2 regions of the Pediococcus pentosaceus ATCC 25745 genome follow, and region 2 is predicted to be linked to the other one. Evidence: a T-box and tRNA genes for the amino acid it is inferred to sense, from the RefSeq annotation. Region 2 holds a T-box; the other holds one or more tRNA genes.
What was found. The T-box of region 2 lies ahead of leuS (leucine--tRNA ligase). A T-box ahead of a tRNA ligase gene usually reads a tRNA of that ligase, here a tRNA-Leu.

Region 1: it has a tRNA-Leu gene. The T-box ahead of leuS (leucine--tRNA ligase) is inferred to sense a tRNA for this amino acid. The anticodon was not compared.

What each region holds. Positions count from the first base shown of each region.
Region 1 is NC_008525.1:1,484,993-1,488,418, forward strand. Features, by position in the region: gene PEPE_RS07360 (PTS mannose/fructose/sorbose transporter subunit IIC) at 1-639, opposite strand, end outside; gene PEPE_RS07365 (mannose/fructose/sorbose PTS transporter subunit IIA) at 667-1,638, opposite strand; tRNA gene PEPE_RS07370 (tRNA-Leu) at 2,127-2,212, opposite strand; gene PEPE_RS07375 (SprT family protein) at 2,292-2,738, opposite strand; gene PEPE_RS07380 (Tex family protein) at 2,740-3,426, opposite strand, start outside.
Region 2 is NC_008525.1:684,691-688,116, reverse strand. Features, by position in the region: gene leuS (leucine--tRNA ligase) at 1-2,259, opposite strand, end outside; T-box leader at 2,319-2,525, opposite strand; gene PEPE_RS03150 (phosphatase PAP2 family protein) at 2,606-3,238, shown strand; gene PEPE_RS03145 (class I SAM-dependent methyltransferase) at 3,231-3,426, shown strand, end outside.

The DNA of each region.
Region 1 (3,426 bases), 800 kb from region 2:
CGCGAAGAAAGGCCAAACTTCTTTAGTAGCCATCATGTTGATAACCATTGCATAACCAACGGCAACAACCATACCACCACCAACTGATAGACCGTCTGTCAACCAAGCAGGCATAGCAGCAAGTAAACTACGTACGGGACCAGCACCGATTGCAAGAATCAATCCAGCTGGGATAGCGATACGTAAACCTTGCATACAGATAGCAACATAGTGCCATGCTTCAAGTTTACCGAAGCTACCTTCTTTAGCAGCAGCATCCATAACGTGAACGATAAGAGTTGCAAGTGTACGAGCAATGATTGTTAATAATAGTCCAGCTACAGCTAAAGGAACAGCAAGAGCGATAGCTGATGAAACACCAGCTTTACCTTGGCCACCTAAAACTAAAATAATAGCAGAAGCTACAGAAGCCAAAGCAGCATCAGGAGCTACAGCAGCCCCAACGTTAGCCCAACCAAGAGCGATCATTTGAAGTGAACCACCTAAGATAAGGCAAGGTACTAAGTTACCAGTTACTAAGCCGATTAAAGTACATGCGATTACTGGTTGATGGAAATGGAATTGATCCAAGATACCTTCCACACCAGCTAAAAACGCTACGATAACGACTAAAATCATTTGAATTGCATTCAATGCCATGATTATTAATCCTCCGTTATAATTAAATTATTTTTTTGCGTTAAGCTCATCTTGAGCTTTCTTCATAATTGCATCCATATTGTCTTTTGAATCGGTTGGAACTTTACGAACATCAAGTTCAACGTTCATGTCTTCCAACTTCTTGTAAGTATCAATATCATTTTGGTCAAAAGCCAATACCTTATTAGGTTGAACTTTACCAGGTGAATGTGCCATTGAACCAACGTTTAATGACTTAAGTGGAACGCCACCTTCGATTGCTCTCAAAGCATCTTGTGGTGTTTCAAATAATAGCATGGCACGGGTTCCACCAAAATGTTGATCATCCTTAGCAAGTTTAATCATTTGATCAATAGGAACGATATGAGCCTTAACTCCTGATGGAGCAGCTTGCTTGATCATTGAAGAACGAAGTTCATCTTTAGCAACGTTATCAGAAACAACGATGATTCGATCTGGTTTAGTCGTCTTTGTCCAAGCTGTAGCAACTTGTCCATGAAGTAAACGAGTATCGATACGAGCTAAGACATAATCGAAGTGTCCTGGACGACCAGAAGCAACTTGTGCGCTTTCTGCTGCCTTTGGAGCTTCTTCTGGTTGAAGAGCTTCGGGACGAACCTTAACCCCTTCTTTAGCAGTTTCAATGATATGAGCAGCAATTTCTTGTGCTGATTCCATTGATAAACGTGAAGCATAAGCTTCGATTAGCATTGGCAAGTTCAAACCGGCAACGATTGCCCATTTGTCCTTGTGTTCTTCAAACAAGTTGTTAACTTGATTAAATGGAGTGCCTCCCCATAGGTCGACTAAGAATAATACTTCGTCTTGGTTACTAAAAGAAGCAACTGCTTCTTGAAGTTTTGCTCTGATATCGTCAGGGCCTTCACTTGGCATTAATGTAACAGCTTTAACGTCTTCTTGTTCACCGAAGATCATTGAACCTGATTGCAAAATACCTTTAGCAAATTCGCCGTGACTAGCAATGATAATTCCAACCATCTGTCTGTATACCTCCCATATTATATTGTTACAGCTTAATCAAAAAATAAATAAAATAAGTTCTAAAACCTGTAACTTAAATCTAAATTGAACGTTTATTCGTTTGGAAACCAACTTAAATTAAAATTTTCAAAAAACGCTTTCAATTATCTAGGATAAAAGATGGGACTGATTAATCCCATCGTGTTTTTCAAAGTTTAAGTTTTAATTTAAAATGGCTTCTCCTCAGATAAACATCCATCCATCAAAGTGGTTAAACCCGCTTCGATGTGCGAAACACATTGATAATTCAACATATTTTGCATTCACCTATATATAAGCAAATACCGTGCCAAAATACACTAATGATTAAATACCGTAGAATCAGCATTCTTATTAATACACATCGATACTAATACACTAATTGTGTATTAAAAAGTGTGTCAATATTGAAACAGTTCTTAGAAACACAAAAAGGACTCCTATTTCTAGGAGTCCTTTTTTATTGATGCGGCCAAGAGGGTTCGAACCTCCACCCGAGTAAATTCGGACAGGATCCTTAATCCTGCGCGTCTGCCAGTTCCGCCATGGCCGCAAAAGCTTACTAGATAATAGTATCAAATCTACCTACTGCTAGCAAGACTTTTTTTACGTTTTATTTTAAAAAATCTAATTTATAATAATTTGAGTCGTCCGCGACACTTGCTACACACATACTTGCGTGTATTAATCCGCCTTTGTCGGGGGTATTGTAATCCACAACCTTGGCATTGATATAGTAACTTGGGAGGAGTTCGCCGACGCTTAGAGGTGGTTGGAGCATACCTTAATCCTCCCACCGCTCGTAACAACTGCTGAAAATGTGGGTTTCGATGATCTGGTTTCTCGTTTAACATATGCACAAAATAATGCACTAGTTCATGTTTAATAACCCCGATCAAGGTCGCTTCATCGAATTCTTCCAGCATCAACGGATTAATATCAATATGATGATCATTTAGATGATAGCGACCACCAGTGGTTTTTAAACGTTGATTAAAGACCACCTTATACGGAAAACTTTTGCCAAAGGACTCTTGAGCAATGCGTTGAGTTAATTGTTGCAATTCTAAATCTGTCATTTTAATCCTTAGGAATCATTGTTAATTGAATTCGGTGGCGTTCAACGTCTACACTTTCAACCCAAACTTTAACAATATCCCCGACCGCAACCACATCGCTGGGTTGCTTTACAAAACCTTTCTTTAGTTTTGAGATGTGGACTAAACCGTCCTGTTTAACCCCAATATCTACAAATGCTCCGAAATCAATTACATTTCGTACTGTCCCTTGAAGTTCCATCCCTGGTTTAAGGTCCTCTAGCGTTAGAACATCTGATCGAAGTAATGGCGCCGGCATTTCATCTCGCAAATCACGTCCCGGTTTCTGTAATTCGGCGATAATATCAGCTAAAGTTTCCCAGCCAACGTTAAGCTGTTCAGCGACTGCTTTAACCTGCACTCCCTGTAGTTTTTCGTTAACTTCCGCTTTACCAATGTCTTGCAATTTTAGTCCCAATAACTGCACTAATTGTTTAACAACTGCATAACTTTCAGGATGGATTCCGGTATTATCCAAAATATCATCTCCATCAACAATTCTCAAAAAACCAATTGCTTGTTCATAGGCTTTAGGTCCTAAGCGAGGGACTTTTTTTAATTGTTTGCGAGAATGATAGCTTCCATTTTCCTCTCGAAAATTAACAATATTTTTAGCGGTTGTTTTAGTTAACCCCGAAATATGGGTTAGCAACTCTGGGCTAGCAGTATT
Region 2 (3,426 bases):
ACCATTAACTTGTAGAATGACTTGAACTGTAGCTTCTACTAACTTACTTTCATCATATGTTGGCCATTCAGCGTATGAAATACCACCTTCGTGACCTAGCAAACTCCAAAGTTCTTCAGCAACGTGCGGAATAATTGGAGCTAACATCTTAACTAATCCTTCCATATATACTGCTGGAAGTTTATCAGCCTTGTATGCTTCATTAACAAAGACCATCATTTGTGAAATAGCCGTGTTAAAGCGCATGTTTTCATAATCATCAGTTACCTTCTTAACAGTTTGGTTATAAATCATATCCAAACTGCCATCATTTTCAGTAACAATATGATCACGCAATTGGTTTTCGTCGTCAATCATCAAGCGCCAGACGCGGTCAATCCACTTACGACTTCCGTTAAGCCCATCTTCACTCCAGGCGACTGATTCTGTCAGAGGTCCCATGAACATTTCGTATAATCGTAAAGTATCCGCTCCAAAGCGCTCAACAATATCATCTGGATTAACCACGTTCCCTTTTGACTTAGACATCTTCTCATGATTGCTACCGAGAATCATCCCTTGGTTAACCAATTTTTGGAATGGTTCCTTAGTTGGTACAACTCCTAGATCATATAAAACTTTGTGCCAGAAACGTGCATAAAGTAAATGAAGTACCGCATGTTCAGCTCCACCAACATATAAGTCGACTGGTAACCATTCTTTAAGTAAATCTTCGTCAGCAATCTTTTGATCATTCTTAGGATCAACGTAACGGAGGAAGTACCATGAACTACCCGCCCATTGTGGCATTGTATTAGTTTCCCGGCGACCCTTACGTCCATTTTCATCAACTACGTTTACCCAATCATCTAAATTAGCTAATGGGCTTTCTCCGGTACCGGAAGGACGAATGTCAGTTGCAGCTGGGAGTCTCAATGGCAATTCATCTTCAGGAATCAAAGTTGTTTCTCCATCTTCCCAATGAATTACAGGGATTGGTTCACCCCAGTAGCGTTGGCGAGAGAAGACCCAGTCACGAAGACGATAGTTAACCTTCTTATGACCAACTCCATGTTCTTCCAACCAGCTAATCATGGTATCAATAGCCGTCTGCTTATCCATCCCATCTAGGAATCCAGAGTTAATTAGCCCGCCTTCGCTGTCCAATACTCCATCTTCAAGATTGCCACCTTCATAAACTGGCACCATATCTATCTTGAATTTCTTAGCAAATTCGTAGTCACGGCCATCATGAGCAGGAACAGCCATCACTGCTCCAGTTCCGTATGAAGCCAATACGTAATCACTAATCCAAACTGGAATTTTCTTACCATTAACAGGGTTAACCGCGTATGCTCCCGTGAAGACTCCCGTCTTGTCTTTATTCAAATCCGTCCGTTCAAGATCTGATTTAGTTGCAACAGCTTTCTTGTATTCTTCAACGGCAGCTTTACTTTCTGGAGTTGTAATTTGGTCAACGAGGTCATGTTCTGGTGAAATTACCAAGTATGTTGCGCCAAATAATGTATCTGGACGCGTTGTAAATACTTCAATTTGTTTTTCGCTATCTTCAACATTAAAGAAGACGCTAGCCCCCACTGAACGACCAATCCAGTTTTTTTGCATTTCTTTAATACTATCGGGCCAATCTACCAGGTCCAAATCGTCAATCAAACGGTCGGCGTAAGCTGTAATTTTAAGAATCCATTGTTTCATTGGTTTACGATAAACGGGGAACCCACCACGTTCTGTCTTACCATCCACAACTTCTTCGTTAGCAACTACCGTTCCACCCATTAAATCAGGAGCCCAGTTTACCAGCGTTTCTTTTTCATAAGCTAAGCCCTTCTTGTAGAGTTGCTCAAAAATCCATTGAGTCCACTTGTAGTAAGCTGGATCAGTTGTATTAACTTCTCGCGACCAGTCATAAGAAAAACCAAGTGATTGGATTTGACGCTTAAAGTTTTGAATATTCTTAGCTGTAAAATCACGCGGATTGTTACCCGTCTTCATCGCATATTGTTCTGCTGGAAGACCAAAAGCATCCCATCCCATTGGATGAAGTACTTTGTAACCTTGCATACGTTTCATTCGTGACATAATATCTGTTGCTGTATATCCTTCAGGATGGCCCACATGGAGTCCTTGACCTGATGGATAAGGGAACATGTCTAATGCATAATATTTGGGTTTGTCTGCATCTTCGACCGTCTTAAAAGTCTCATTGTCGCTCCAGAATTGCTGCCACTTCTGTTCGATATCTTTATGATTATAAGCCATAGTTTCCTCCATTATTATATTTGTCGATAAAAAAAAACCTAAGGATTCTAAAAAAGAATCCTTAGGACGAAAAGTTCCGCGGTACCACCTATGTTTTGCAAAATGCACACTTGAATACCTTAACGCGGAAAACGACAATCTCTACTTAGGTTCAAGATTGTTAATTTTAAAGACGAGTTCGTTGAAAGTCATTCCGAATTTCCACTAGCCATTCGGTCTCTTAAAATATCCATCCCAACTACTACTTCTTTTATCGACAATATTTAGTTAGGTTTATCATACCAATCTCCACGCTTCATTACAACTCAATATGCTAAAATTAATTATGAAGTTAAAGGAGAAACGTATGCACAGCAGAAAATATACTCATTTATTAATCAATATTCTACCTACGCTTTTATTTATCTTAATCGTAAGTTTAGTTATTTTTAAGCCCAGCTGGGTACACGCCTATGACAACAGCATCAGTAGTCTGGTGCAATCTGTCCGAACGCCTGGATTCAATCAAGTGGTCAGCATCTATACCCAGCTAGGTAATTCTATTCCTTACATAATTATCAGCTTGATAGTCTGCTTAATTTTAATTCTAAAGCACCTAAAGAAAGCCGCTTTATTCTTGGCTTGTAATATTGTCCTCGGAAATGGACTTAATCATTTAATTAAACAAATCATTCAACGCCAACGCCCCGAATTCCGTTTAATCAGTATTGGTGGTTATAGTTTTCCTAGTGGTCATTCAGTGGCGGCTATGGTTTTATTTGGAAGCCTAATTTTTATCACTTTCCAAGTTGTCCATCATCAATTAAAACGAAACTTACTAGCATTAATCTACTTAATTCTAATGCTAGGCATTGGCCTATCCCGAATTTATTTAAACGTTCATTTTCCAACGGATGTTACGGCGGGATTCTTACTTGGTTTAATCGTTCTTCAATTTACAACCTATCTCTTTTATGGAAGGAAAATTAAAAATGCTTGATAATGCCATGCAATACAGTCATCAATTACTAACTGAAATTGTTCAACCCGGCGATGTGGTAATCGATGCCACTATGGGAAATGGTCATGACACTTTATTTTTAAGTGAATTGGTTCAAAGCACTGGCCGAGTTTTTAGTTTTGATGTTCAAAAAGCAGCTTTAGAGCAAACTCGAGCTCTGTTTGAGC